2 regions of the Pedococcus ginsenosidimutans genome follow, and region 1 is predicted to be linked to the other one. Evidence: predicted binding sites of a transcription regulator. Region 1 holds the regulator's gene; the other holds the start of a gene.
What was found. Region 1 encodes LexA, which represses DNA repair genes until DNA is damaged. Its sites were predicted from a motif close to TCGAACANNTGTTCGA; they were not measured.
Positions count from the first base shown of each region.

Region 1 (15,016 bases):
GCTCCCGGGAGGCACGATGCCCTGGCCCGACGGGGCGCCGGGTGCGCTCCTGCTCACCGCCATCACGGTGTTCGTCATCACCTCCGGCCGGTGGTGGGCGCACCGCGTACGGGTGCGGCCGGTGGCCTCCCTGTGCGCCTGTCTGCTCGTCGTTGCTGCGGCGGCGCCCACGTCCTCCGCGACGTGGCCGGCTCCCGGGTGGCGGTTCGTGGCCTGCGACGTCGGGCAGGGCGATGGGCTGGTGCTCGCGACCCGACCCGGTCACGGGGTGCTCGTCGACGCCGGGCCCGACCCGTCCGCCATCAACGCGTGCCTGCGCCGGCTCCACGTCGGCGTCCTCGACTCGGTCGTCCTGACCCACCTGCACGCCGACCACGTCGACGGCCTCCCCGGTGCCCTCTCCGGGCGGGAGGTCCGTGAGGTGCTGACCACGCCGGTGCACGAACCCGACTACCAGTGGCAGGAGGTGCAGGGCTGGACGAAGGCTCGCGGCGTACCTGTCCGGGAGGTCTCCGCGGGCGACCACCTGGCCTGGCCCGGCGTCACGGCGGACGTCTGGTGGCCGCAGCGGCGCATCTCCAGCGGGTCGGTCCCCAACAACGCCAGCGTGGTCATGGCCGTGCGTTCGGGGCCGGTCGACCTGCTGCTGCTCGGCGACGTGGAGCACGAGGCGGCGCACGCGGTGCTGCTGGAGCTGCGGCGCGACCCGGAGATGCGTGCGGAGGCCGGCCGGTTCGACGTGGTCAAGGTCGCCCACCACGGGTCAGGCAACCTCGACGAGGACCTGCTCGCGGAGGTGGCCGCACCAGTGGCAGTGATCAGCGTCGGCAAGGACAACGACTACGGGCACCCCTCACCGAAGGCGCTGGAGGTGTTGCGCCGCAACAGGTATGCCGTGTTCCGCACCGACCAGCGCGGAGACGTGGCGGTCGTCGCGCAGGACCAGGACGTGGGTGTGACGTGGCGCCGGCGGTGAGCTTCGTCGAGCAGAGGCGGGCTGTCGGCCGAACGGTCAGGCGAACTGCTGGCCTCGGACCAGTGGCAGCGGGCGCACCGGCGTCGTGCTCAGTTGCTGGCGAGCACCCGGGGCGTGGCCTTTGCCGCCTCGCAGAGGGCCTCGATGGTGGCCTGCACCGCAGGCACCCTCTGGAGGTCGGCCGTCGTGACGACGCTGATGGTGCGGCGGGAGGCGGGCGTCATGGGGAGGGTGACGACGTCGTGGTGGTGGGCCGTGCGGAGGATGAGGTCCGGGATGAGCGCCACACCGAGACCCTCGGCGACCAGGCCGAGCACGGCGACGTAGTCCTCGGTCTCGAAGCCCACGTGCGGGGAGAAGCCCTCGTTGGCGCACATCTGCAGCAGGTGCCCTCGACAGCGAGGACAGCCGGCGATCCAGTTCTCCTGCGCGAGCGCGGAGAGCTCGAGGCTCTCCCGGTCGGCGAGCGGGTGGGAGCGCGGGAGGGCGAGGCGCACTTCGTCATCGAGGAGCTTGTGCGTCACGAAGAGGTCCATGTCCTCCTCGCCGCGCCCCACGTCGGTGCCCTCGTAGGCGAAGGCGACCGCGAGGTCGCACTCACCAGCCTTGAGTGCAGCCAGCGACTCGGGCGGCTCGGCCTCGGTGAAGGTGACCTGCACGTCGGGGAAGCGCTGCTTGACCAGGGCGAGCGCGCGGGGGACGAGCGTCGCGGAGCTCGAGGGAAACGCCATCAGCCGCACGCGCCCGGCGCGCAAACCCGCGATCGCGGCGACCTCCTCCTCGGCTGCGTCGAGCGCGGAGAGGACCGCCACCGCGTGGCGCGCGAGGACCTGGCCGGCCTCGGTGAGGCGGACGTTACGGCCCACGCGCTCGACGAGGACGGTGCCGGTGCGCTGCTCGAGCCGCCGCACCATCTGCGAGATCGCAGGCTGCGAGTAGCCCAAGGACAAGGCCGCGCCGGTGAAGCTCCCCTCGTCGGAGATCGCCTTCATCACGCGGAGGCCAGCAGCGTCGATCATGGTCCAAAGCATAACCGCTGGTTATCGGTAGGCCTAGATGTTGTCTCAACGGTGATGAGTCGCGTGGCGTCCGAGCACGCGTCTCGGCTGGCCGGGGGTGGCTGTCTGTGGATGACGAATGCCCGCAAATGCGGGTATTCCGTAGAATCGGTACCGTCGTCGTGCTCAGGGACGGGCTGTGCCGGTGAGAGCAAGGGGGATACACATGCGTGGGGGAGCTGGACTCTCGAAGGCCGTCGTGGCGGCTGCGGGGGTAGTGGCGTTGGGGCTGGTTGCCGGGTGCAGCGGGGGAGACGAGGCACCACCCGACGGTTCAGGGACGACGAGCGTGGGGAGCGCCACGCCGTCTTCATCCTCGTCGACGCCGACTCAGTCGACGACGTCCACTGCTGCACCGGAGGTGCAGGTACCCGCCGCAGCGACCAAGCGCACAGCCGCCGGAGCCGAAGCCTTCGCGAAGTACTACTGGACTCAGGTAGGTCAGTCGCTGGTGGCGGTGGACTCATCACGAATTCGATCTCTCTCCACAGACTCGTGTGCCGACTGCAGGGGATTGTTCGAAGTGGTTCAGACCATGCGCACTAAGGGAGAACGTGCCGAGCGCTCATCGTTCGACATCAAGCTCGTGACCTGGGTGTCTGGCAACGCGGCCGCGCAGGTCGTGGAAGTTGCTGGCAAGGAGAGGCCTGTTCGCGTCCTAAATGGGAACGGCGACGTCCTACGTACTTCAAAGTCCGGAGTCTTTACCTGGTCTACAAGTGTCGTCTGGCAGGAAAACCGCTGGCTCGTCGATAGCTTCAAGGGGTTGTGATGTCGCTGATGAGACCCGTGATCTCGGCGACCCTCCTCGTTTCGTGTATCTGGCTTGGTTCCCCGGCGCCATCCTCCGCTGCCGGCTACGCATGCGGTACTGGGCTTCTGGGAGGTCAGATGTCGAACGCGGCTGCGGCGGCAACTGCGAAGACGTGCCCGTCTGGAAGACCGAAGTCGAAAGAGGTCGTCGCCAAGCCGGCTAGCCGAAGTGAGGCGCCACGAGTCGAGTACCGAATCGTTCCGGCTTGTGCGCCGAAGCGGATCTCCGACACTGTTGGAGGCCAGGCCACCAACTGCTCGTACGCCATGACGGCATGCTCCTACCGCACTCCGCCGTCCGACGAGATCCTGTTCTGGGTTCAGAGCCGCCGAGCCGGTGGAGAGTGGACGACGATCCGCACGATGTGTGGGCTCGACAATGCGCCACCGGGGGTGCCCGCACCGGCCGTGCCGACGATGGGCCAGATCCAGACGGCCTTCAAGCAGCTGCCGTTCTCCAAGCCGCGGGTGTCCATCCAGCCGGCCGACAACGTGACCCTGGTGAACCTGCCCACCTACTACCGCGCCACCTGGCCTGACGACAACGGACTCCAGCCGGGGGAGGTCAGCCAGCCGGTCAAGCTCTTGTCGTGGTCGGTCGAGTTCAAGATCGCGCCACGCTCCTACACGTTCCGCTACGGCGACGGCAGTTCGAGCGGTGCGGTGACCGACGCTGGCGGCGTCTACCCCGACGGCGCCATCAAGCACACGTATGCCAAGGCGCAGCGCGCTGCCCAGGTGTCGGTCGACTCCCAGCTCACCGGCCAGTACCGCGTCAACGGTGGCGAGTGGGTCGACATCAACACCGTCGCCGACCTGCAGGACGAGCCGGTCACCACGCTGGAGGTGCAGGAGGCCAAGGCGCGCCTGGTGAGCCACTGACAGGAGCCCGGCGCCGCCGGGGTCGGCTCGCCGAGCCACCCTCGCAGCCCCCACGTAACCTGTGGGGGTGACCGACGTGACGCAGGCGCATCCAGCGCAGGGCGGCTACCACCTCGACGGAGCCAGCAGCCCGGCAGCGCTGGCGGCGGTGGCGGACCTCCTCGAACGCCGCCGCGTGCTGACGCTCACCGGTGCCGGCATCTCCACCGAGTCCGGCATCCCGGACTACCGCGGCCCTGACGGCAAGCGACGCGTGACGCCCATGCAGTACTCGGAGTTCGTCGGCTCCTCACAGGCTCGCCAGCGCTACTGGGCGCGCAGCTACGTCGGCTGGCAACGGTTCAACCTCGCTCGGCCCAACGCCGGGCACGAGGCCGTCGCCGAGCTCCAACGAGCCGGACGTCTGGGCGCGGTCATCACGCAGAACGTCGACGGCCTCCACCAGGCGGCCGGCGCCACCGACGTCACCGAGCTGCACGGCGCCCTGGCCCGAGTCGTCTGCCTGACGTGCGGCGACCTCTCCAGCCGCTGGGACCTCGACGAGCGGATGCGGGCCACCAACCCCTCGTTCGAGGTGACCAGCAACGAGATCCGACCCGACGGCGACATCGCCCTCAACGAGCTCGACGTCGCCGACTTCATCGTCCCGCGCTGTCTCGTCTGCCGGCAGGACACCCTCAAGCCCGATGTCGTCTTCTTCGGTGAGTCGGTGCCGAAACCGTTGGTGGAGCACTGTTTTCGACTCACTGAAGAAGCCGAGGTGCTCTTGGTGCTCGGGTCGAGCCTGAAGGTGATGAGCGGCTACCGCTTCGTCCGACGGGCGGCGGCGCGGGGGATACCCGTCGTCATCATCACCCGCGGAGCCACGCGCGGCGACGCCGAAGCGACCATCCAGCTCGACGCCCCGCTCGGCCCGACCCTCACCGACCTCGTCAGGCTGCTGGCCGCCTAGCGACGAGCACGGCATCGATCGCGTCGCCGCCCTCGGTGTGCCGCACCAGCTCCTCGCATCGCTCGACCTGCAGGCCCTCTGACGCGGCGCGCAGCTCGTCGAGGGTGTGGAGCAGCGCCGGGTCCTGGGGACCGCCCACGCCGTCAGTGAGGTTGCGCAACGCGTGACCGACGACGACCAGGGCGCCACCCGGTGCGAGCCAGCGCCGGCACCGCCCGAGCACGTCCTCGGGCAGGTGGAGGTAGGCGACCAGCACCAGGTCGTAGAGGACGCCCGGCGACGGTTGCCACGAACGCGCGTCGGCGACCGCCCAGTCGACTGCGAGCCCGCGTCGGGTCGCCTCGGACTCACCCTTGCCGAGACCCACCGCCGAGAAGTCGACCGCCGTCACGCGCCAGCCCAGCGACGCGAGCCAGAGGGCGTGCCGGCCCTCGCCGGCGCCGAGGTCCAGCGCCCGCCCCGGTGGCAAGGGCGAGACGATGCGCTCGACCTCGGCGTTGGGTCCGGAGCTCCAGACCCGGTCGCTGGCTGCATACCGCTCGTCCCACATGCGCTGCCGGTCGGTCATCCCCCTAGCATCGCCGATATGAGCCCGGCCGCCACCGCGATCACCGTCCGCGATGCCGTCGCCGCCGACGTCCCGTCCATGGCGTCGATCTACGACGAGCAGGCCCGCACCTCGGTGGCGACGTTCGACACCGAGCCACGTGGGGCGGCATACCTCGGGGAGAAGGTCGCGGGCGCCGCCGGGAGCGACATCGTCCTCGTGGCCGTGGATGGGGACGAGCTGCTCGGGTACGCCTTCTCCGGACCGTTCCGCCCACGGCCCGCCTACGACGGCACCAAGGAGGTCTCGGTCTACCTCGCGGAGGGCGCGAGGGGGCGTGGCATCGCCACGCAGCTGTACTCCGCGTTGCTCGGCAGGCTCGACGCGCTCCCTGACGTGCACACCCAGGTCGCGGTCATCGCCCTGCCCAACGACGCGAGCGTCTCCCTGCACCGTCGGCACGGGTTCGAGCAGGTGGGCGTGCTGCGCGAGGTGGGGCACAAGTTCGGCCGCTACGTCGACACCGCCTGGTACCAGCGCCTGGGGTAGCCTGCCCCGGCCGGAGGCGAACGAAGGTCCATGGCCACCTCAGCCGAACGACCACTGGCGTTTCGTGGCAGCCCTTGGCACTCTCGGTGACGAGGGGACCGGCACCAGCCGGCCCCAGCGAGAGGACACACCGCTCAAGGACCAGTGCGAGCCGAGGCACAGGGAGGCCGGTATGGGAGCTGCCGGAACGGGACCGTTCGAGAACGACGACGCGTTGGACTTCCTCGACACGCTCGAGGAGGCAGGGCCCGACGAGCGCCGCGCCCACGTGGAGCGGGCCATGGCTCGTGTGATCCGCTCGGACGGCTACATCGAGGCGCCGGAGATGGCCGAGGCCATCGCTGCCGCCGTGGTGGTCGCCGCGTGCGACGACCCCGAGAGCGTCGCGCGCGAGCGCCACGTACCCCGCTGGGTCGAGGAGGAGCCGCTCGAGGTCGACGAGCGCCTCGAGGACCTGGCCACCTCGGCGCTGCACCGGGCCCTGCGCCCGGACGACAACGAGTGGTGGGAGCTCTGGGACGAGGCCCGCGCCACGGACGACATCACCCAGCGCCTGAGCAGGTACCTCGAGACGCTGGGCGACTGACGCTGCCCGTTGGCGCAGGCATCTGACGCAGGTGACCGGCGTGAGGCTCAGACCCGGCGCAGCACCGCCGTGACCTTGCCCAGGATCGTGGCGTGGTCGCCGTCGATGGGCTCGAACGCCTCGTTGTGCGGCATCAGCCACACCTTGCCGTCCTTGCGCTTGAACGTCTTGACGGTGGCCTCGTTGTCGAGCATGGCGGCCACGATGTCGCCGTTGTCGGCGGTGGGCTGCTGGCGCACGACGACCCAGTCGCCGTCGCAGATCGCCGCGTCGATCATCGACTCACCGACGACCTGCAGGAGGAACAGCTGGCCCTCCCCGACGATCTGGCGGGGGAGCGGGAACACGTCCTCGACGGTCTCCTCGGCGAGGATCGGCACACCGGCGGCGATGCGACCCAGGACCGGGACGTAGGAGGCCTCCGGGCGCTGGTCGCCGACCCCGGTCTCGTCGTAGACGGCCGTCTCGTCGTCGGCGCTGGCCCCGCCGCGGTAGCCGCGCATGTCGGCGGGGGAGTCGGGGGAGACGACCTCGATGGCGCGGGGCCGGTTGGGGTCGCGCCGCAGGAACCCCTTGCGCTCCAGGGTGGACAGCTGGTGCGCCACCGAGCTGGGCGAGGTGAGCCCGACGGCCTCGCCGATCTCGCGCAGGCTCGGCGGGTAGCCGCGACGGTCCACCGAGTTGCGGATCACCTCGAGGACCCGGCGCTGGCGGACGGTGAGCCCGTCGCCGTGGTCGCGGTCGGGGAGCTCCTTGACGTTGTCCTCGCTCATGCCGGTTCCTCGTTTCCGCAGGTCAGGTGCCGTGAGCCGGGGTCTTGGAAGAGGTCCGGCGACGGTGGTACGGGTGCGTTGTCAGTGGCCTCTGATGTGCTTGAGGCATGAACACAGCGTATGGCGTTCGAACGCCTGTGCCAAACATGTGTTCGACGCGTGTCTTGCCGCATTCGAACACGCGTGCTAGAAATCAGTCCAGAGGTAGTTCGCACATCCGTTCGAACCGCCACCAGACATTGACCACCACGGAGGACCAGATGAGTGCAGCAGTCGCTTGGGACGTCACCCCCGCACCTTTGCGGATGCCGGTGCGACCGACCCGCCCGCAGCTCGTCTCCGTGCCCACGGGTGACGACGTCGTCATCCGCCCCGCGGCGCCGCTGCGCCTCACGCGGGCCGGGCGGCTGGCAGTCACCATCACGGTGCTGGTGGCCGCAGTGGTGCTCGCGATCAGCCTGCTCTCCGGCGGCGCGTCGGCCGCGGTGATCGACCACGCGACGACCGTGCAGTCGGGCCAGACGCTGTCCGAGGTCGCCGCGGCGCAGCTGCCGCAGCTCCCGCTGGCGGACGCCGTCGCCCGCATCCAGGTCGCCAACGACCTGGCCGGCTCCGACGTCCACGCCGGTCAGACGCTGCTCATCCCCGCAGTCGGCTGACCCGGGCCGGCTGACCCAGCTGCTGACCCAGTTGCAGCTCAGAGGACCAGCTTGTCCTTGATGTGGGTCCAGTAGAGCGGGCTCGACGTACCCGCCTTGTCGACGGCGACCTGGTCCACGAGGGTCGTGGGTTGCGGGGTCCCGCCGACCTGGTCCCACGAGTAGACGTAGTGGGCGACGCCGCCCTTCATCAGGTAGACCTTCTTGGTCGTGTAGCCGCGGACGTAGGACCCGTCCACCGGGCGGTACGACAGGTGGTTGTAGCGGGTCGCGCTGCCTGCCTTGTCGATCGCGTACTGGTCGACGGTCATGGGGGTCCGCTTGCCGCCGATGTTGTCCCAGTTGGTGACGACGACCGGTGCGCCGCCTGCGATCTTGTAGACCTCGCCGCGCTGGCCGCCCTTGACCAGGGTGCCCTCGGCGGGCCGGGTGAGCAGGTGGTTCCAGTGGCCGCCGGTGCCGGCCTTGTCGATGGCGTACTGGTCGACCTTCGTCGTCGCCTGCGCGCCGCCGAACGGAGTCCACGTATAGACGTACACCGGTGCGCCGCCCACCACGCGGTAGACCTCGTTGCGCTGCGCGCCGCGGATGAAGGTGCCCTCGGCGAGCCGGGCCGGCATGGAGGCCAGGGTCGTCGAGGAGATGAGGTGGGTGGGCTGGGTGCCCCCGAGGCCGGTCCACGTCGAGGTGTAGATGGGTGCCGAGCCGACGAGCCGGTAGACCTCGTTGGTCTCCCGCACGCGCAGGAACGAGCCGGACTTCGGCGGCTGGTAGGCCTGGTCCCTGAAGTGGATGAAGTTGCTCGGCCAGTTGCGGTCGCCCTTGTAGACGCGCCAGCGCGAGGAGTAGCCGCCACCCCACGAGGAGTCCGAGATGGCGATGTACGACGACGTGACCTCCTCGACGTAGCCGACGTGTCCCGCGCTCGGCGCGTAGGCGCTGCCGTAGTTCCACTGGGCGATGGAGCCGGTGCGCGGCGTCTTGTCGACGACGTAGCCGCGCGACTTGGCGCTGGTGGCCCACTGCCCGCCGTTGCCCATCCCGCTCTCCTGTCGCACCCCGTTGCGCGCCAACCGGTAGGCCACGTAGTTGACGCAGTTGTTGCCGGAGGAGTTCACGGGGTAGCCCCACACCGACTTCCCGGCATACCCGCTGAAGGAGATGCAGGCGGTCGAGTAGGCCTTGCACTCGCTCACCAGGCCCGCTGCCTCGGCGGCCCTCGGGGCGACGGCGACGAGGGCGGTCGCCGTCAGGGCCAGCGCGAGCAGGCGCAGGACGGCGTGGGCGGAGGCACGGTGGAGGCGTGAGCGCATGACTTCCTGGGGGGTGGGGGGCAGTACGGCGCCGGAGCGCAGGTGGCAGGGCCCGGGGACCCGGCAACCTGAACAGACTGGACGGGCGATGTCCGCTTTGTCAGGCACATCCGTTAAGTCCAACCGTGTAATTCATCAACTCTCGTCGCCGTCGCCCGATGTTGTGTGAAATGGGCGGCCGCTGAGCCCTCGCCCACGCAGCGAGCTCGACTAGCCGCGCCAGAGGTGGGGTGTCCGGTCGTCCTCGAGGTAGCGGAGCTCCAGCTCGAGGAAGTCCGCCAGCCGCTGGGCCGCTTCGCGCACCGCAGCCCTGCCCTGGTCGTCCACGCTGCGCGCCAGCCGGACGTCCACCTCGACCTCGCCGCCGCGGACGCTGCGCTTCCACAGGCCGACGTTCTGGGCGTCGACGACGACCCGGGCCCAGAACGGGTCGGGGTGCTTGGCGAACGGGTGGTCGGCGACCGCCGGGAACGGCACCGTGGGGTAGGTCAGGACCACCTCGTCGTAGACGGGGAAGAGGTAGCCGGAGGTGGCGGCCGGGCTGCGTCGCGGCACCACTTCGGGGTCGAACCAGTGCGGGGTGCCCCCGACGTCCACCTGCTCGAGCACATCGCCGAGCTGGGCCAGAGCCACCTTGGTGCGCGCGACGGTCTGCGACGACCACCGGGTGAAGTCCTTGACCGTGGCGGGTCCGTGCCCGGCGAAGAACCGGCGAACCAGCTCGACGAGCGCCTCGTCCTCGTCCCTCGCACGCGTCGGCGGCACGACCTCGTCGACCAAGGCGTAGGAGTGGTGCACGCCCTTCTGCGGACCCGAGCAGAGCAGGCCGAGCAGCTCCGCGACGAGGAGCAGGTGCCCCAGCGGGGGTCCGGGCTCGATCGCCGAACCCCGCTCGACGAACGCCTCACCGATCTCGGCGCGGGTCAGGTGGCGGCGACCCTGCAGCAGGTCGGCCAGCAGCGACAGCCCCGAGTCCATCCGCCGGGTGTCGTCGAGGCCTAGCTGGCGGTGGCGCCCCGCCATGGACGAGAGCACGCGTGGGGACGTGAGGGCCAGGATCCAGCGAAGGTCCTCCCGAGCCACGAAGTGCCACGTCGGGCGAAGGATGTGGGTGCGCAGGAAGTCGCCGCTGTCGTGCTCGCGGCGAACGGCGGCATACGTGGCGTGCCGCGTGCGCAGGCCCAAGGAGAAGAAGGCGTGGTCGCGCTCCTGGCTCTGGACGCACGTGAGCAGCCGGACCGCATCGGCAGCCCGGGGCAGGGGTGCCGAGCTGAGGCGCTGGGTGGCGAGTCGCTGAGCGAGGACGCGCGCAGAATCCATACCTCCCATCCTCTCGAAAGGGACCGACAGCAGGAGGACAATGTCGAGATGGAGCAGCACACCACCGTCGACATCGCCGCCTCGCCGGCCCGGGTGTGGGAGGTGATGACCGACATCGAGCGCTGGCCGGAGTGGACGGCATCGGTGCGGTGGGCGCGCCGGCTCGACGAGGGCCCGCTGCGTCCGGGGTCGAGCGCCAAGCTGAGCCAGCCCCGCATCCCCACCTCCGACTGGGTGGTCACCGAGCTGGAGCCGGGCTCGTCCTTCACCTGGGTCATGCGCGGCCCGGCGATCCTCACCAAGGCCCGTCACGTGGTCGAGCCGCTGCCCGGTGGGGGCAGCCGCGTGACCTTGAGCATCGAACCGCACGGCTGGCTGGGGGAGCTCGTCGCGCGGGCGTACCGCGCCACCACCGACCGCTACCTCGCGATGGAGGCCGCCGGCCTCAAGACGCGCAGCGAGGACGCGTCCCGGTCGTGAGCCACGGGCGATGAGTTCCTCGGCCCCGGGTGGTCGGTACCACTGACGGGAACGACCCACGACGAGCGAGGGAGCAGGCGATGGGCAAGGTCATCGCAGGGATCACGATGTCGGTCGACGGCTACGTCACCGGGCCGGACGACGGGCCCGGGTGCGGCCTGGGGGTGGGTGGGGAACGTCTTCACTACTGGGTCTTCGGCGGCCCGTGGAGCTACGACGAGCCGCGCGGCGAGATGGAGCCGGTGGACGCGGGGTGGATGGAGAAGGGCATGCGCGACATGGGCGCTGTCGTCGGCGGCCGCGCCACGTACGAGGCCTCCGGGCACTGGGGCGACGAGAACCCTTGGGACGTACCGTTCTTCATCGTCACGCACCGGCCCGAGGAGCAGCCCGACGGCGGCGCGTTCACCTTCATCGAGGGCGTGCGCGAGGCGGTGGCGGCGGCCCGGGATGCCGCCGGCGACCGCAACGTGCACGTGATGGGCGGTGCCGACGTCATCCGCCAGGCGCTCGACGCCGACCTCGTCGACGAGCTGAGCATCATCGTCGCGCCCGTCGTGCTGGGCGCGGGCAAGCGGCTGTTCGAGGGCTTCACGCGTGACCTCGAGCTCGAGCAGCTCGGGGTCACCCAGTCCCGCTTCGCGACGTTCATCGACTACCGCGTGAAGCGGGACTGAAGCGGGACTGAAGCGGGACGCGCCGAAGGGCCCGGTGGCCGGCGTCAGCGGGCGAGGTAGCCGCCGTCGATCGGGTAGTAGGTGCCGGTCGCGAACGACGCGCCGTCGCTGGCCAGCCAGGCGACCAGCTCGGCGACCTCCTCGGGCTCACCGATGCGCTGCAACGCGTGCTGCGTGGCGAGGAAGTCCAGGACCGACTGCTCGAGGTGGGCGTCCAGCAGGGGGGTGCGGATGAAGCCCGGGCCCACGGCGTTGACGCGGATCTTGTCGGCGGCGTGCTCCCACGCGGCCACCTGCGTCATGCCGACGACACCGTGCTTTGCCGCCGTGTAGGCGCTCGCCGTGGCGAAGCCGACCGCGCCGAGGATCGAGGCCATGTTGATGATCGAGCCGCCGCGTCCGCTGGCCTTCATGGCCCGGATCGCCGCGCGCTGGGTGTAGAAGACGCCGTCGAGGTTGATGCCGATGACCTGGTGCCAGCCCTCGTCGGTGTAGTCGCCGCTGTTCAGGGCCTCCCCGCCGATGCCCGCGTTGCAGACGGCGATGTCGACGTGTCCGAGGTGCTCCACGGTGGCGTCCATGGCCCCGTCCACTGCCGCGGAGTCGGACACGTCGACCACCGCGCTGTGGGTCCGGCACTCGAACGCCTCGAGCTCCTTGAGGACGATGTCGATGGCGGCCTGGTCGAGGTCCCACACCGAGACGTCGGCGCCGGAGCGGGCGAGGATGTGGGCGCAGGCCCGGCCGATGCCGGACGCGCCGCCGGTGATGACGGCGACCCTGCCGCCGAGTCCGTAGCTGTTCATCTGTTCCTGCCTTCGTGGTGGCCCTGAGGGCTTGCCCGGGAAAGGTCCCGCGGTCGTGCTCCCACTCTCGGGCTGCCCACCGGGGCCGGGTAGGGCCCAAGGGCCCGAGGCGCACACCGGCAACGCCGCGCGGGCTCCGTCGCCGGCACACACGACGGGAGCCGGCCCCGCCGCAGCGGGGTCGGCTCCGGGAGCACGTGCGTCAGGGCGCCATACGGGTGCCGGTGAAGGTGCCCGTGGCGGTGAAGATCTGCGCACCGGTCGCGTCGTACCCGGTGACGGTGAAGGTGCCGACGAGCTTGCCACCGCTCAGGTGCCCGCGAACCCGGACGCGCACGCTGCCGGCAGGCATGTCGGGCCCGAGGTCGGTGGTGCCCCAGAAGGTCGCCTTGAACCGGTCGCCGTCCATGGCCCAGACGCCGTTGCTGACCGAGCCGGCCGGCCGGATGTCGTTGCTGACGATGATGCCGCCGGCACCGATGCTGACGACGGTCGTGCCCGGCTCCGGGTCGGCCGGCGGGTCGTTGGTGTGCTCGATCCACCAGCCGCCGAGGACGCCGCTGCTCGAGTCGCTCGCCGACGCCGATGCGACCCCCGTCCCGGCGACCAGGACTCCGCCGGCCGCCACCCCCGCCGCCGTGCGCACGAGCTGACGACGGTCGATCCTTGCTGCTCCGCTCATGAGAACCTCCTCCGCTACGGGTTCCCTGCGCCTTCGATAGTCCCGCCGCCCCGCCCGGCCCGGGTCACGCAGACGGCCTAGTCCTGCTGTGGTCCCCGGGCGTGGCCGACCGCGGCGGCGACCGTCCCCGGGCAGGGCTACGGTGAGCGCGTGCTGGAAGCAGGGTTCTGGGGTTTCGTCGGTGGAGTGGCGCTGCTGGTCGGCGCTGCCGCCGGCATCTGGCTGCCGACCTCGAAGCGGGTCATCGGCTGGGTCATGGCGGTCGGGTCCGGGGTGCTCGTCAGTGCCCTGACGTTCGAGCTCGCGGGCGAGGCCTACGACAAGGCCGGGGGAGTCTCCACGGTCCTGGGCCTGCTCGGCGGGTCGGTCGTCTTCTTCCTGGGCGACTGGTGGATCGACAGCCGCGGAGGCCACCGCCGCAAGAGCCCCAACGGCCCGCAGGCCGGCGCGGCCGGGACCGCGCTCGCGCTGGGAGCCCTGCTCGACGGCATACCCGAGAGCGCCGCCATCGGTGTGTCCACCATCGGCGGGGGAGGCGTGGGGGTCGCCGTGGTCGCGGCTGTGTTCCTCTCCAACATCCCCGAGGGGCTCTCGTCGTCGGCCGGCATGAAGTCCGCCGGGCACAGCGCGCGCTCGATCATGGGGCTGTGGCTGGGCGTCACCGCCGCGGCCACCGTGGCCGCGGCACTGGGGCGGGTGCTGCTCGACGGGGCCGACCCGGCGGTCGTGGCGACCATCCAGGCGTTCGCTGCAGGGGCGATCCTCACCATGCTCGCCGACACCATGGTCCCCGAGGCCGTCGAGCACGCCGGACGCCTCGTCGGGCTCCTCACGGTGGTCGGGTTCAGCGCGGCGTTCCTGCTCTCGATGGCCTGAGTCGGCTTCCCGAGCGGCTCGGCCGGGCGGGGGGTGACCTGCATGGGTGACCTGCAGGGCTCGGCCGGCGGGGCCCTGCAGGGGTGAAGGTCAGGCGCGCAGGCGAGTGCCCCTGAACGTGCCCGTGCCGCTGAAGATCTGGGTGCCGTCGGGGGAGTACCCGGTGATCGCGGCGGTTCCGACCATGACCCCACCGGAGAGCCGACCCTGGATCTGCACGCGCGTGCTGCCCGGGTCCGCACCCCCGGTGGGCGGGGCCAGGGGGGCCCACAGGATCGCTCGGAAGTGGTCGGCATCGCCCGACCAGCTGCCGTTGCGCACCACGCCCGCAGGACGGATGTCGTTGGCGACGATGACGCCGCCCGGGGCCATGCTCACGATGGCGATGCCGGGGGAGGGCGGTGCGGGTGCGTCGTCACTGTGCTCGAGCCACCAGCTGCCGATGAGGCCGGCGTGCTCGTCGGCAGAGGCGGCTGCTACCCCGGAGCCTGCGACGAGGACGCCGCCGACGGCGACCCCCGCCGCGGTGCGGACCAGGTGTCGACGGTCGATGGATGAAGCGGTCATGCGAACCTCCGTGGGACGGTCCCTGCAGATGGGTGGGAGTCCCGGCATCGCGGCTGACCCTGCCGCGCAGCGGTGTCCGGCAACTGTCCATCGTCGCGCGAGGGGCGCAGTGGCGCGTCGTGCAGCCTGCGTAGGACCCGTGAGCGGCGGCGTCCAGATGCGCCTGTGCGGCCGACACCAGATGTGGGGTGGCCGGCGACGTCGCACCCCACATCTGGGGCGCCTCTGGCGTCACACGAGCCCCATCAGCATCAGTTCGGGCGTGTCGTCGCGACCCTGCGCAGGCCCCTGACCTGCGGCGATGCACACTGCGCTACGGAGTTTGGAGGAGTTTCCGGGACTCGCTTGCGTCCCGGGGCGCAGCGAGGCAGACTATCCCTACATCTAGTGGTTACACGGCTGTAGTTCGTCCACATGTAGTGCACAGGGCAAGGCCGGTTCTCCACACGTTGTCCCCAGCAGGTCCACAGTTTCGTCCCCAGCCCCACTCGTGAGGGCGC
Region 1 is NZ_BAABLO010000004.1:391,723-406,738, reverse strand. Features, by position in the region: gene ABEA42_RS06645 (ComEC/Rec2 family competence protein) at 1-976, shown strand, start outside; gene ABEA42_RS06640 (LysR family transcriptional regulator) at 1,066-1,995, opposite strand; gene ABEA42_RS06635 (DUF6318 family protein) at 2,324-2,806, shown strand; gene ABEA42_RS06630 (hypothetical protein) at 3,211-3,729, shown strand; gene ABEA42_RS06625 (NAD-dependent protein deacetylase) at 3,806-4,681, shown strand; gene ABEA42_RS06620 (class I SAM-dependent methyltransferase) at 4,662-5,249, opposite strand; gene ABEA42_RS06615 (GNAT family N-acetyltransferase) at 5,268-5,777, shown strand; gene ABEA42_RS06610 (DUF4259 domain-containing protein) at 5,950-6,363, shown strand; gene lexA (transcriptional repressor LexA) at 6,411-7,136, opposite strand; gene ABEA42_RS06600 (LysM peptidoglycan-binding domain-containing protein) at 7,397-7,795, shown strand; gene ABEA42_RS06595 (CHAP domain-containing protein) at 7,834-9,108, opposite strand; gene ABEA42_RS06590 (winged helix DNA-binding domain-containing protein) at 9,319-10,428, opposite strand; gene ABEA42_RS06585 (SRPBCC family protein) at 10,477-10,908, shown strand; gene ABEA42_RS06580 (dihydrofolate reductase family protein) at 10,989-11,585, shown strand; gene ABEA42_RS06575 (SDR family NAD(P)-dependent oxidoreductase) at 11,630-12,391, opposite strand; gene ABEA42_RS06570 (hypothetical protein) at 12,594-13,073, opposite strand; gene ABEA42_RS06565 (ZIP family metal transporter) at 13,224-13,949, shown strand; gene ABEA42_RS06560 (hypothetical protein) at 14,040-14,516, opposite strand.

Region 2 (15,016 bases), on a different contig from region 1:
TCGCGGTCGGCGCGGTCCTCTTCTCCGCGCCGTTCGCCCTCATGCCGCTCGCGCAGGGACCGACCTGGTCGCGCGCCGGCGTGGTCGCCCTGGTCGAGCTGCTCTCCTCGGTCGGCGTGATGTGCCTCGACATCCCGCTCAACGCGCTCATGACCGCGGTGACCCCGGACGGCATCCGCAGCCGCGTGACGGGCGCGTTCTCGACCGTGAACTACGGGATCCGCCCAGCGGGCGCGATCGTCGGCGGCCTGCTGGGGGAGTGGATCGGCCTCGCCCCGACCATGGTGGTGGCCGCGGTGGGCGGGTCGCTCTCGGTGCTCTGGCTGCTGCGGTCGCCGGTCATCTCCACCCGCACCCTCGACGACCTCCGCGGCGCGAGCGTCTCACCGGGTGCGTGACACGGACCTCTGGCCCTAACGGGGCCGGGCGGGGCGCGGTGACCTGAGGGGGCACCGCGCCACACCGAGGGGGAGGTCCACCGTGTCCCAGCCACAGGTCCGAGGCAGCCGTTCGGCCGGGAGGCCCCGGGCGGCGGCCCGGCGGTCGGACGTCGGCCGCAGGCTCGGCTTCGTCATCGGCGCCGTCGTCAACGCCGCCCTGCTCTGGTGGGTCAACGTCGCACCCGGCTGGCAGGTCGTGCCGTTTCTCACCGCCGACACCCGGCTGGTGCTCGGCCTGGTCAACGCCTCGCTGGCGGTCGGCCTGGTGTCCAACGTCGTGTCCGCGGTCCTGCTTCACTTCCGGCTGAGGGCATTCGGCGACCTGGTGCAGAACGCGGTGGGCCTCGCCGCCATGGTGCGCCTGTGGCAGGTCTTCCCGTTCGACCTGGGCGGGGCCGGCTTCGACTGGGACCTCGTCGTGCGCTGCGCCCTCGTCCTCGGCATGGTGGGCGCGGTCCTCGGTGCACTGGTCGCCGTGGTGCACCTGGTGCGCGGACGGTGACCGGGTCGGACACTACGTCCGGATCGTGGGCGGAGCGTCCCGTGCGATGGACGTACGGCGACAGCGCGGCATACCCTCCGAGGGTGCGTATGCAGCGCCTCCTCCTTCGCCGCCGCGGCGGGGCCTGACCGATCAGCCGCCCCTCGTCGCGGAGTAGCGTTGCCCTGGCTGAGCCTCTGAAAGAGCCACCAGCAACGAATCGATAGGCGAGACACCATGATCCACCCGCAGCAGCCCTCGGGCATGCCGGTCGCGAAGTACGTGCCGTTCCAGGACCAGATCAGCATCGACCTGCCCGACCGCACCTGGCCGACCAAGGTCCTCGAGAAGGCGCCGCGGTGGTGCGCGGTCGACCTGCGCGACGGCAACCAGGCGCTCATCGACCCCATGAGCCCGGACCGCAAGAAGCGGATGTTCGAGCTGCTGGTGCGCATGGGCTACAAGGAGATCGAGGTCGGCTTCCCCTCGGCCAGCCAGACGGACTTCGACTTCGTGCGGATGCTCATCGAGGACGACATGATCCCCGACGACGTCACGATCCAGGTGCTGACGCAGTGCCGCGACCACCTCATCGAGCGCACGTTCGACGCGATCCGCGGGGCCAAGCAGGCCATCGTCCACTTCTACAACTCGACCTCGGTGCTGCAGCGGCGCGTGGTGTTCGGCCTCGACCAGGACGGCATCGTCGACATCGCGGTCCAGGGCGCCCGCCTGTGCCGCAAGCTCGAGGAGACGGTCCCCGACACGGTCGTCTACTACGAGTACAGCCCGGAGTCGTACACCGGCACCGAGCTCGAGTTCGCCGTGCGGATCTGCAACGAGGTCATCGACGTCATCGACCCGACACCTGACCACAAGATGATCATCAACCTGCCGGCCACCGTCGAGATGGCGACCCCCAACGTCTACGCCGACTCGATCGAGTGGATGACCCGCCACCTCGAGCGCCGCGAGTCGATCGTGGTGTCGCTGCACCCGCACAACGACCGCGGCACCGGGGTCGCGGCGGCGGAGCTGGGCTACCTCGCGGGCGCCGACCGCATCGAGGGGTGCCTCTTCGGCAACGGGGAGCGCACGGGCAACGTCGACCTGGTCACGCTGGGCATGAACCTGTTCAGCCAGGGCATCGACCCGCAGATCGACTTCTCCGACCTCGACGAGATCCGGCGCACCGTCGAGCACTGCAACCAGCTGCCGGTGCCCGAGCGGCACCCCTGGGGTGGCGATCTGGTGTTCACGGCCTTCTCCGGCTCGCACCAGGACGCCATCAAGAAGGGGTTCGAGGACATGGACCGCCAGGTGGCGGCCACGGGCAAGCCGATCGACGAGCTCGTCTGGGGTGTGCCCTACCTGCCCATCGACCCGCACGACGTCGGCCGGTCCTACGAGGCCGTCGTGCGCGTCAACAGCCAGTCCGGCAAGGGTGGTGTCGCCTACATCCTCAAGGCCGAGCACCAGCTCGACCTGCCGCGCCGCCTGCAGATCGAGTTCAGCGGTGTCGTGCAGGCCAAGACCGACTCCGAGGGCGGCGAGGTCAGCCCGGCCGAGCTGTGGAGCGTGTTCGAGGACGAGTACCTGCCCGCCGTCGACGGCGCGGCCAACGCGTGGGGACGGTTCACGCCGGTCAGCCACGCGCTGGAGAGCCAGGCCGGCGGTGCCGACCGCATCGTCGCCACGATGCTCGACCAGGGCGTCGAGGTGCAGGTCGAGGGCACGGGCAACGGCCCGATCGCGGCCTTCATCGACGCCCTGTCGACCCTCGGCATCGACGTGCGCGTCCTCGACTACGCCGAGCACGCCCTGTCGGCCGGTGGCGACGCTCGCGCGGCCGCGTACGTCGAGTGCGCCGTGGGCGACCGGGTCCTGTGGGGCGTCGGCCTGCACAGCTCGATCGTCAAGGCGTCGCTGACGGCGGTGCTGTCCGCGGTCAACCGCGCACTGCGCGACCAGGCCTGACCCGGGTCAGGCCCGACCGGGTGGGCGGGCCTGACCCGGTGGGCGGGCCGCTGACGGGTCCGCCCACCCACGTCACCCCTCGGTCGGGAGGAGCCTCCGGGAGGCGCTGGTGAGGCCGACACCGACTGCGATGAGCAGCAGCGCGAGCGCCACCCCGGGGGCGGTGGACGAACCCGTGTTGGCCAGCTCGGGTGCCGCAGCCGGTGTCCCGGCCGGCGCCGCGGACCCCACCGACGCCGGGACCGCGGAGGCGGGGCGGCTGGGGGACGGTGCAGGCTCGGGCGCTGCGGCCGTCCTCAGGTCGAGGACGAATGCCCGCATGGGCGTGACGGCGCGGTTGCCCACCTCGTCGTAGGCCCAGGTCGTCACGTGGAACTCGGTCCGCTTGCCCTTGGCGAAGTCGAGGATGCGCGGGTCCAGGCTGCACGACCAGGTCTGTCGGCTGCTGCGACGACCGACTGCGCGGTGCACAGTGGTTCGCCGGACTCCCACCCGCGGACGCTGAGCTCGAGCCCGGGGACGGCGGTGCCCCGGATCGTCACGCTGGTGCTCCTGACGACCTGGTCCTGTGCCGGCGAGGTGATCACCGGTGCCGGCGGGGGCGTCGCGTCGCCCACCCCGGAGACCACCTGCGAGGCGACGCGACACGCAGTCAGCGGACCCCGCGGGGGCGGAACTGGATCGAGATGCGCGGCCCGACCGCCGCGGTCGACTTGGGGATGCAGTGGTCCCAGGTGCGCTGGCACGAACCACCCATGACGACGAGGTCACCGTGCCCGAGGGAGAAGCCGATCGACTCGCCACCACCCCTCGGCCTCAGCATCAGGGGGCGTGCCGAGCCCACCGACAGGATGGCCACCATGGTGTCCAGGTTCTTCGACCTCCCGATCCGGTCGCCGTGCCAGGCCACCGAGTCGCGGCCGTCCCGGTAGAGGCACATCCCGGCGGTGACGAAGGGCTCGCCGAGCTCGGCGGCATACCAGCGGCTCAGCTGCTCGCGGGCGTCGTGGAGGACGGGGTGGGGGAGTGCCTCGCCCTCGCCGTAGAACTTGAGCAACCGCGGGACGTCGACCACGCGTTCGTACATCTCACGCTTCTCGGCGTACCAGGGGACCTCGTGGTGGAGCGCGTCGAAGAGCTGCTCCGCCCCGGTCAGCCAGCCCGGCCGGTAGTCGACCCAGGCACCGCGTCCCAGCTGCGTGCGGGTCAGCCGGTGGTCGAGACCGTGCAGCTCGATCTCGTCGGCGGTGTCGAGGAGCGAGCCCTGGAGTGCCATGCCCATGCGGCGAGGATAACCCATGTTCGAACACCTGTTCTAGTGGTGCGAGGTGGTTCTTCCCCTCCGCTCAGGTCGGGGGCCTACTGTCGGGGGCGAGGGAGCTGCCGATGCTGGGGTGGGCGTCGAACAAGGCGGAGCGGGCTGTGGGTACCGGGGTGTTCCGGGCCCTGGGCGCGGTGCTGGTCGCTGTCGTCGTCGTGGCCCTGCTGTTCCCCCGGGAGCCGAACCTTGCCTACGACCGCACGTGGGTGTGGGTGGGTTTCGTCGCGTGGGGGACGGCCTGGCTCGTCGCGGTCGTGGCGTGGCGCCGTTTCGGGAGGTCGCGTGTCGTCCGCTGGGTGGCCCGTCGGTCCGGTGTGGTCGCCTGGGCGTTGACCGGGCTGGGTATGGCAGCCGCTCTCGTCGTCGCCCTCAACCTCGGCTACCGGTTCGGCTGGGACGCCAGGGTGCTGGTGGACCTCGGCAGCCGTCTCGACCAGGGCGCCGGCGGCACCGGCACCGGCGCCGGCACTGGCACCGGCGGCACCGTCCCGGACTACTACTACCGCTACCTGTCGCGCTACCCGAACCAGGTGCCGTTCGCCGCGCTCACCAAGACGTCCTTCCAGCTCGGTCGTGCCCTGGGGTGGCAGGAGACGACGGTCTTCGCCGTGCTCAACGCCGTCTGTGTGGGGGTCACGCTGCAGAGCGTGTTCGTGGTCGTCCGCCGGGTTCGCGGCGCGTTGGCCGCCCTGGCGGCGCAGGTGGCGGGGCTGGCACTCCTGGCCGTCTCGCCGTGGGTCGCCGTCCCGTACACCGACGTCGTGACCCTGCCGGTCCCGATCGCGGCCACGGCGCTGCTGCTGGTGGCAGCGACCCGTCCCTCCCGCGTGGCCGCGGTGACGCTGGGGGTCGTCGCGGTTGCCGTCCTCTCGTTCGGGTACGTCGTCAAGACCACACCGGTGGCGACCGTCGCCGGACTGCTCGCGCTGGGCGTCCTGGTGCTGCTCAGCCGGCTTCGTGACCGTCGCAGGGCGGCGACCGCTGCTCTCGTGCTGCTGGTGTCGACGGGTGCCTTCCTCGGGCTCTCGTCCGGCCTCCGGGTGGCGCTGTCCGACTCCACGGGTCTCGACCTCGCGCGGGTCGACACGAGCCTGACCCCGCCGCTCTCGTGGTGGCTGGCCATGGGCCTGACGAGGAGGGCACCGAGCGGGCTACCCCGCTACGGCGCGTACGACCCGACCATGGTGACCGCCATCGCGTCGATGGACGGGCCCCAGATCGACCGCTACTCCCGCGAGACGCTGGACCACCGGCTGGGCGCCCTCGGGCCCGGCGGGTACGCGCAGTTCGCCGCGGACAAGGTGGCGTGGAACCTCGGCGACGGGATGTTCTGGGCCTGGGGGGAGGGGCTGGATGGTGCGAGCGTGGTGCCGCGACACGGACCGCTCACGGCGTGGGTGGTGTCGTGGGACCACCCCGCAGGCGACCACTACGGCGTGCGGGCCGGGCTGACCCAGGGGTTGTGGCTCGTCGTGCTGCTGGCCGCCGGCGCAGGCCTGCTCGTGCGGCCCTACCGCCGCGACGTGGCGCTGCTGGTCGTCTCGGCCGTCGGGATCATCGTCTTCACCCTGGTCCTCCAGGGGCGCTCCCGCTACCTGTTCGTCTACGCCCCCGTGTTCATCGCGCTGGCCGGCGCCGTCGTGCCGGTCGGCCGCCCGGCCGTTCCGTGGCACCGCTCTTTCCATTTCCTCAGGTCAGGGGCCTACGCTCCAAGGGTCGAGGGAGGAGGCGATGTCCGTGCGCGCACCGAACCAGTTCGAGGGAGCGGTGGGGACAGGCGTCTTCAGGGTCCTTGGCGCAGTGCTCCTGGCGGCCGTGGTCGTGGCGCTGTTCGTGCCCCGTGAGCCCAACATCCCCTACGACCACGCCTGGGTGTGGGCCGGGTTCGGCGGTTTCGCCGCACTCTGGCTGGTGCTGGTCGCGGTGCGCCGCCGACTCGTGACCTCCCGGGCCGTGCGCTGGCTCGGGCGGAGGGCGGGCTGGGCCTCGGTGGTCGTCACCCTGCTGGGTACCGCCGCCTGCCTCGTGGTCGCCCTCAACCTCGTCTACCCGGTGGGCTGGGACGCCAAGGCCATGTCCAACCTGGGCAGCCGCCTGGCGCAGGGACCGGCCCCGCTCTTCTACTACCGCTACCTCTCGCGCTACTCCAACCAGGTGCCGTTCGCCGCCGTGTCCCGGATGAGCTTCGAGCTGCACGGGATGCTCGGGTGGGACCAGCGGACCGTCTTCGCCGTCATCAACGCCCTGTGCGTGGGGGTGTCGCTGCAGAGCACCTACGTGGTGGTGCGCCGGCTCCGCGGCGTCCTGGCGGGCCTCGCCGCGCAGGTCGCGGGCATCGCCCTGATTGCGCTGTCCCCGTGGGTGACGGTGCCCTACACCGACATCGTGACGCTGCCGTGGCCCATCCTGGCCACCGCCCTCGCCCTCACGGCCGCGTCCCGTTCCTCCAGGGTCGCCACCGTGGCCCTGGGCGTCGCGGCGATCGCCGCCCTCACGGTCGGGTACGTCCTCAAGACGACCCCGGTGGCGACGATGGCGGGCGCCCTGGCCCTCGGTGCCGTCGTCCTCGTGAGCTTGGTGCGCCAGCCACGTCGCGCCGCAGCCGTAGGCGTGGTCCTGCTCGTGTCGGCCGGTGCGTTCCTCGGGGTGTCGTCCGGGGTGAAGACGGGCCTGTCCGAGGCGTCGGGGCTCGAGCTCGCCCGCGTCGACACCAGCAGGACGCCCCCGTTGTCGTGGTGGATCGCCATGGGCATGACCCCGACGTACGGCAACACGGTCCGCTACGGCGCGTACAACGCGCAGATGGTCGCCAGCACCGTCCACCTCGACCCCGCCCAGCTGGCGAGCTGGTCCGACAACGCGCTGGACCAGCGCCTGCACGAGCTCGGACCCTCGGGCTACGCCACGTTCGCGGCCAACAAGCTGACCTGGAACCTCGGCGACGGCATGTTCTGGGCATGGGGTGAGGGGTCGGACGCCTCGACGCCGGTGCCGAGGCACGGGCCCCTGACGTCCTGGGTCGTCTCGTGGAGCCACCCGCTGGGGTCCCACTACGCCGTCCGGGCCGGGCTCACGCAGGGGTTGTGGCTCGTGGTGCTGCTCACCGCAGGACTGGGGCTGGTGGTGCGCCCCTACCGGCGCGACGTGGCGCTGGTCGTGGCGTCGGTCGCGGCGATCGTCCTGTTCACGCTGGTCTTCCAGGGGCGCTCGCGCTACCTGCTGGTCTACGCGCCGCTGTTCGTGGCGCTCGCGGCGTCGGTGGTCCCGGTCGGGCGCTCGGGCCTGCTCGGGCCGGCCCGGCTGGCGCTCAGCGGCCTGCGGCCACGCACAGCCGGTCGAGCTCGGCTGTGAGCTCGGCCCGTAGGTCATCGTGCTGCGGTCCGAGCACCGTGTCGGGGGCCGGGTCACGCCACCGTTCGATGGGGTGCAGCGCCACCGGGCGCCACGTGTGGTCGCGGCCCTCCCAGTCGTAGCGCGGCCAGACGTGGGCGTGGAGGAACGCGTCGTGGTTGCCCTGGATCTCCAGGTTGATGCGCCGGAACGCCGGGTCCCGCCTTGCGCACACGGTCTCCACCGCCTCGCCGAGCAGCTCCAGGTCGGCCAGGAAGTCGACCCGTCGCGGGCGCGGCAGGTCGGTGAGCCGGTCGACGCCCGGGGTGTCGGTGACGAGCACGCAGTACCCCGGCAGGAACTGCACGTCGCCGACCACCGCGAACCCCGCGCCCAGCCGCCGCAGCACCGTCGGGTTGTCGCCCCGGAGGGCGGCGCCCACCCGGTCCTGCCGCCAGTCGGTCATGGCCGGACACCCTGCGGCACGGCCTCCCGGCGTCGCTGCTGCCGTGGGGGACAATGGCCGCATGCCCCTGTACCGCGACGAAGGCATCGTCCTGCGCACCCAGAAGCTGGGCGAGGCCGACCGCATCGTCACCCTGCTCACGCGGGGGCTGGGCAAGGTGCGCGTGGTGGGCAAGGGCGTACGGCGCACGAAGAGCCGGTTCGGCGCTCGCCTCGAGCCGGCCATGTGGGTCGACGTGCAGTGCTACGAGGGACGCACGCTCGACACCGTCACGCAGGCGGAGTCGCTCGCCTCCTGGGGTGACGTCCTCGCCCGCGACTACACGACCTACACGGCTGCGGCGGCCATGCTCGAGACGGCCGACCGGCTCACCGAGGAGCGCGAGCCGAACGTCCAGCAGTACCTCCTGCTCCAGGGGGCGCTGCGGTCGATGTCCGAGGGCCTGCACGACCCGGGCCTCGTCCTGGACGCCTACCTGCTGCGGGCCCTGGCCGTCGCCGGGTGGGCGCCGAGCTTCCACGACTGCGCCCGCTGCGGTGCCCACGGACCGCACCGCGCCTTCAACCTCGCCGCCGGTGGCACCGTGTGCCCCGTGTGCCGCCCGCCCGGCTCGGCCGCGCCGGCCCCGGAGACGCTGTCCCTGCTGGCCGCACTGCTCGCCGGCGACTGGTCGGTCGCCGACGCCTCGACAGGGCGGCACCGGCGCGAGGGCAGCACCCTGGCCAGCGCCTTCCTGCAGTGGCACCTCGAGCGCGGTGTGCGATCGTTGCGCCTCGTGGACCGACGAGACCCCGACGCCCAGACCCAGGTGGACTCCCGCGTGACCTGGTCGGCCGTGCCGCTCGCCGCGGTGGAGAAGGTCGACCAGGCGCACGCCGCGGCGCAGGCGGCCCAGGCGTGAGCGCTGCCTACCCGAAGCCCTTCCCGCACCCGAGCGGCGCCCAGCCCCCCGCGCTCCCGGGGGAGCTGGTGCCGCGCCACGTCGCGATGGTCATGGACGGCAACGGCCGCTGGGCCAACCAGCGAGGACTGCCGCGCACCAAGGGACACGAGGCGGGGGAGGCGGCGCTGCTCGACGTCGTCGCCGGCGCCATCGACATCGGTGTGAGCCACCTGTCGGCCTACGCGTTCTCGACCGAGAACTGGAAGCGCAGCCCCGACGAGGTGCGCTTCCTCATGGGGTTCAACCGTGACGTGATCCGCCGCCGCCGCGACCAGCTCCACGAGTGGGGCGTGCGGATGCGCTGGGTGGGGCGGCGCCCGCGGCTGTGGGGCTCGGTGATCAAGGAGCTCGAGACCGCCCAGGAGCTGACCAAGGACAACACGGGGCTGACCCTCTACTTCTGCGTCAACTACGGCGGTCGCGCCGAGATCGCCGATGCCGTGCAGCGGATCGCCGAGCAGGTGCAGCGGGGCACGCTCAGGCCCGGGTCGATCGACGAGAAGACCATCGCCCGCCACCTGCCCGAGCCGGACATGCCCGACGTCGACCTCTTCGTGCGCAGCTCGGGGGAGCAGCGCACGAGCAACTTCCTGCTGTGGCAGAGCGCGTACGCCGAGATGGTCTTCCAGGACACCCTGTGGCCCGACTACGACCGCCGCCACCTGTGGCAGGCGATCCAGGAGTACGCCGAGCGCGACCGCCGCTACGGCGGCGCGGTGGACCTCTCGACGGGCTGAGTCAGCGGGAGCAGTCGGCGCAGGTGCCGAAGATCTCCAGCGTGTGGTGGACGTCGGTGAAGCCGTGCTCGGCGCTGACCCTGGTCGCCCACGCCTCGACGGTGGGGCCCTCGACCTCGACCGTGCGGCCGCAGTCGCGGCACACCAAGTGGTGGTGGTGACCTGTCGAGCAGGCGCGGTAGACGGCCTCCCCGTCGTCGGTGCGCAGCATGTCGATCTCGCCGTCGGCGGCCATGGACTGCAGGTTGCGGTAGACGGTGGCGAGGCCGACCTTGTCGCCGCCGGCCCGCAGGAGCGCGTGCAGCTCCTGGGCCGAGCGGAACTCGCCGGTGCCGGCGAGCAGCGCAGCGACGGCCGCTCGTTGCCGTGTCGGTCGGCGCGGCGCCTCGACGCCCTCGGTCGTCGCGGTGCGGTCCTGGACCCCGGTCATCGCGGTGCAGCCTCCTTCGGTTCGTGGCCACCCGCGGCCGGCTCGTGGTCGTTCGCCTGTTCGGTGGTGTGGTCGGTGGTGTGGTCGTGCGCGTGGGCGTGCTCGTCGTAGTGCCCCTCGTGGGGGGCGTGCAGGTGGCCGTCGTGGACGTAGTCGACGTGGTCGTCGTGGGCGACGGCGGCGTGGCCGCAGCCGGGCCCGTGCTCGTGGTCGTGGCGCTCGGCCCGCCGGTGCCGGGCCGCGCGGGCCCGGGCGACTGCAGCGCTCGCCGTGGCGACGACGACGAAGAAGCCGATGGCCAAGAGCACGATCGTGCCGCCGGACGGCGTCTCTGCGTAGAACGACGCGACGACGCCGCCCACGCTGGAGACGACGCCCACGAGGACGGCCCAGCGCACCGACGCCCGGAAGCTGCGGCCGAGCAGCTGGGCGGTGGCGTTGGGGATGATCATGAGGGCGCTGATGAGCAGGAGGCCGACGACCCGCATCGACACCACGACGGTGACCGCGGTCAGCACCGCGAGGGCGATGTTGAGCCCCGTGACCGGCAGGCCGCTGGCGCGGGCGTACTCCTCGTCGTTGGCCACGGCGAACAGCCACGGCCGCAGCAGCCACGTCCCGAGCAGGACCACGACCGCGAGCCCGGCGAAGACCCACAAGTCGTGCTGGTCGGCCGTGGTGATGGCCCCGAAGAGGTAGGCGGTGAGGTTGGCGGGGCTGCTGCTGGGGGACTTGGCGATGATGACGACGCCGGCGGCGATGCCGCCGTAGAACATCACGGCCAGGGCGATGTCGCCGCTGGTGCGGCCCCGGCCGCGGATCACCTCGATGGCGACGGCGGCCGCCACGGCGGCGAGCAGGGCCGTGAGGACGGGGGCCTGGCCGGTGAGCAGGCCGACGGCGACACCGGCGAGGGCCACGTGGCCCATCCCGTCGCCGATGAGCGACAGCCGTCGCTGCACGAGGAACACCCCCACGAGCGGCGCGGCGATGCCCACGAGCAGCGCGGCGAGAAGCGCCTGGCGCATGAAGTCGAGCGAGAGGAGCTCGGTCACCGGATGCCTCCCCGTGGGTCGAGCGGCCCTGAGGTCGGGGTGCCCCGGACGCGGGGGCGCGGGTCGACCTCGTCGTGGTCGTGCTCGTGGTGGTCGTGGTGGTCGGGCGTGAACTGCCCTGTGCGCGTGGCGAACTCGTCGGGGGTGCCGTCGAACGCGATCCGCCCGCCCTGGACGAGGACGATGCGCGACACGATGCCGGCCAGGGCGGTCAGCTCGTGGGTGACGATGACCATCGTGGTGCCGCGCTCCCGCAGCCGGGCGAGCACCGTCGAGAGCACCTGCTGGTTCGCTGCGTCGACGCCGGCGGTGGGCTCGTCCATGAGCAGCACGTCGGGCTCCGACGCCAGGGCGCGGGCGATGAGCACCCGCCGCTGCTGGCCGCCGGAGAGGGTGGAGACGTCCGCGTCGGCACGGTCGGACAGGCCCACGACCTCGAGGGCGCGGGCAATGACCTCCTGGTCGTGCGCGGCGCGACGGACCGGCCACCACCACCGCTGGTGCGACAGCCTCCCGACGGCCACGATCTCCTCGACCGTCGCCCGCACCGAGGCGGACAGCGTGTGCCGCTGCGGGACGTAGCCGAGCCGGCCGTGGTCGTGGAAGGACTCGCGCGGCGTGCCGAAGAGCCGTACCTCGCCGCCGAGCCGGTCGTTGAGCCCGAGCAGCCCCCGCACCAGCGTCGACTTGCCCGACCCGTTCGGCCCGAGGACGGCCACGACCTCGCCGGCCCGGACCGTGAGGTCGGCACCCTGCACGACCGCCTGGTCGGCGTAGCCGAAGGAGGCGTGGCTCAGCTCGAGGACGGGAGCCCCTGCGGGAGCCGCGTCGGCCGCGGTGGTGGGTGCTGTGCTGTTCACGAACACTCCTGTCCTGCTACGAGGGTGGCGAGGTTGGCTCGCATGACGGCGGGGTAGTCGCGGCCTGCGGACGCGGTGGTGATGCCCTCGATGGGGTCCAGCACGGCCAGTCTCGCACCGGTCTCGCGTGCCAGGGTCCGGGCGACGTCCTCGCTGACGAGCGTCTCGGCGTAGACCGTCGTCGCCCCGCTGCGCTCGATGCGGTCGGTGATGTCGGCCAGCGCCGCCGGGCCCGGCTCGGCGTCGGGGGTCAGGCCCGTGATGCTCTGCTGCGTGAGCCCGTAGGCCCTGGCGAGGTAGCCGAACGCGGCGTGCGAGGTGACCAGGTCCTTGACCCGGCAGTCCTGCAGCCCGGCCCGGAACTGCCGGTCGAGGGAGGTCATCGAGGCGCGGAACGCCTTGGCGTTGGCGGTGTACGTCGCGGCGTGCGCCGGGTCGCGGCGCCCCAGCTCCACGCCGATCGCGTCGCCCACGTCGGCGTAGCGCATCGGGTCGAGCCAGAAGTGGGGGTCCTTGGCCGCGTGGTCGTCGTGACCGGGGTGGGCCTCGGTCTCGTCCGCTGCGGTGAGGTCGAGCCGGGCCGCGGCGGAGACGTCGAGGGCGGTGTGCCGGGCCTCGCTGCGGACGGCGTCGTCGACTGCGGGCTGGAAGCCCTTCTCGTAGACGACGAGGTCGGCCAGGGCCACGTCGGCGACCTGTCGGGGGTTGAGCTCGAGGTCGTGCGGCTCCGCGCCGGGCTTGGTGAGCGGCTCGACCTCCACGAGGTCGCCTCCCACCTGGCTGACGGCGTACTCGAGGGGGTAGAAGGCTGCCGCGACGGTGACCTTGCCCGAGTCCGACCCTCCGAGACCACTGCCGCACGCGCTGGTCAGGGCCAGGGCGACGGCGGCGGCGGCGGGGCCGAGCAGGCGACGGTGGGGCATGACCACGATTCTCAACGCAAATGAGAACCATTGTCAAAACGCGGCTGGCGTCAGCTCCGGGGGAAGGCCTGCGTGATCGTGATGGCCACGGCCATGAGCACGATGGTGGCGCGCATGAGGCGTGGCACCGGTTCCAGCACCGGCCACGCGAGGTACAGGGTCCACAGCAGGAACAGCACGACCAGCAGCAGGAGCAGCCAGCCCCAGCCGGGCACGAAGATGCCGGCGACCATCAGCGCCAGGATGGCGAGGAAGGGCACCGCTCGGGGCAGCGCGTTCAGCCGCTGGACGACGGGAAGGCTGGCTCGCTGGATGGACTCACGCAGGGAGGACACGCGCCAAACCCTAGAGGGTGCGGCCCGGGGTCCCTCGCCCGCGGCATACCCCGTCGAGCGGCCGGCGGTCGCACAGTAACCTTCTCCGCATGGCTGCGCCCTCCACCGTCGACACCGTCGTCTCCCTCTGCAAGCGCCGCGGGTTCGTGTTCCCGTGCGGCGAGATCTACGGCGGCACGAGGTCGGCGTGGGACTACGGCCCGCTGGGCGTCGAGCTCAAGGAGAACATCAAGCGGCAGTGGTGGAAGTCCACCGTCACCGGCCGCGACGACGTCGTGGGCCTGGACTCCTCGGTGATCCTGCCCCGCCAGACGTGGGAGGCGTCGGGCCACGTCGCGACGTTCTCCGACCCGCTGGTCGAGTGCCTGTCGTGCCACAAGCGCTTCCGCGCCGACCACCTGCAGGAGGCCGTCGCCGAGAAGAAGGGCATCGCCGACCCCGACGAGGTCAAGCTCGTCGACATCGCCTGCACCAACTGCGGCACCCGCGGCCAGTGGACCGAGCCGCGCCAGTTCTCCGGCCTGCTCAAGACCCACCTCGGTGTCGTCGAGGACGAGTCGGGGTTGCACTACCTGCGCCCCGAGACCGCGCAGGGCATCTTCCTCAACTTCCTCAACGTCATGCAGTCGGCGCGCAAGAAGCCGCCGTTCGGCATCGCCCAGACCGGCAAGAGCTTCCGCAACGAGATCACCCCGGGCAACTTCATCTTCCGCACCCGCGAGTTCGAGCAGATGGAGATGGAGTTCTTCGTCAAGCCGGGTGAGGACGAGGAGTGGCACCAGTACTGGATCGACGAGCGCACCCGCTGGTACACCGACCTCGGCATCAACCCCGACAACCTTCGCCACTACGAGCACGCCCAGGAGAAGCTGAGCCACTACTCCAAGCGCACGGTCGACATCGAGTACCGCTTCAACTTCGCGGGCAGCGAGTGGGGCGAGCTCGAGGGCATCGCCAACCGCACCGACTTCGACCTCACGACGCACAGCAAGCACTCGGGCACCGACCTGGTCTACTTCGACCAGGCCAACGGCGAGAAGTACACGCCCTACGTCATCGAGCCGGCAGCCGGCCTGTCGCGCTCCCTCATGACGTTCCTCGTGGACGCCTACACCGAGGACGAGGCCCCCAACACCAAGGGCGGGGTCGACAAGCGTGTCGTCCTCAAGCTCGACAAGCGCCTCGCCCCGGTGAAGGCCGCGGTGCTGCCGCTGTCGCGCAACGCCGACCTGTCGCCCAAGGCCCGCGACCTCGCCGCCACCCTGCGCCAGCACTGGAACATCGACTTCGACGACGCGGGCGCCATCGGCCGTCGTTACCGTCGCCAGGACGAGATCGGCACGCCGTTCTGCATCACCGTCGACTTCGACACCCTCGACGACCAGGCGGTGACGATCCGCGAGCGCGACACCATGGCTCAGGAGCGGGTCGCCCTCGACCAGGTCGAGACCTACCTCGGGTCGCGCCTGCTCGGCTGCTGACGCCGCCACCCATCCGTGGCCTACTGGGGTGACGAACCCCGGTGGCGACCGCGACATCCCTCGGTGCGCACCTGAGGCCCGGACGGAGGTGCCATGCAGCGAGAGGTGGACCCCGACTTCGCGCGGTACGTGCGGGCCCGTCAGCACCAGCTGCTGAGGGCGGCCCACCTCGTCTGCGGCGAGCGGCAGCTGGCCGAGCGGGTGCTCGAGGGCTCGCTCGCCACCGTGGCGCGGCGG
Region 2 is NZ_BAABLO010000013.1:254,879-269,894, forward strand. Features, by position in the region: gene ABEA42_RS18085 (MFS transporter) at 1-398, shown strand, start outside; gene ABEA42_RS18090 (hypothetical protein) at 481-942, shown strand; gene leuA (2-isopropylmalate synthase) at 1,159-2,898, shown strand; gene ABEA42_RS18100 (hypothetical protein) at 2,971-3,390, opposite strand; gene ABEA42_RS18105 (alpha-ketoglutarate-dependent dioxygenase AlkB) at 3,551-4,180, opposite strand; gene ABEA42_RS18110 (glycosyltransferase family protein) at 4,285-6,063, shown strand; gene ABEA42_RS18115 (glycosyltransferase family protein) at 6,020-7,570, shown strand; gene ABEA42_RS18120 (diadenosine tetraphosphate hydrolase) at 7,527-8,015, opposite strand; gene recO (DNA repair protein RecO) at 8,077-8,916, shown strand; gene ABEA42_RS18130 (isoprenyl transferase) at 8,913-9,695, shown strand; gene ABEA42_RS18135 (Fur family transcriptional regulator) at 9,697-10,125, opposite strand; gene ABEA42_RS18140 (metal ABC transporter permease) at 10,122-11,180, opposite strand; gene ABEA42_RS18145 (metal ABC transporter ATP-binding protein) at 11,177-12,040, opposite strand; gene ABEA42_RS18150 (metal ABC transporter solute-binding protein, Zn/Mn family) at 12,037-12,963, opposite strand; gene ABEA42_RS18155 (DUF6703 family protein) at 13,014-13,298, opposite strand; gene ABEA42_RS18160 (glycine--tRNA ligase) at 13,388-14,779, shown strand; gene ABEA42_RS18165 (SigE family RNA polymerase sigma factor) at 14,873-15,016, shown strand, end outside.
Region 2: ABEA42_RS18105 (alpha-ketoglutarate-dependent dioxygenase AlkB) is a predicted target of LexA. The motif match lies at 4,201-4,216, and genes of this name have one in related genera.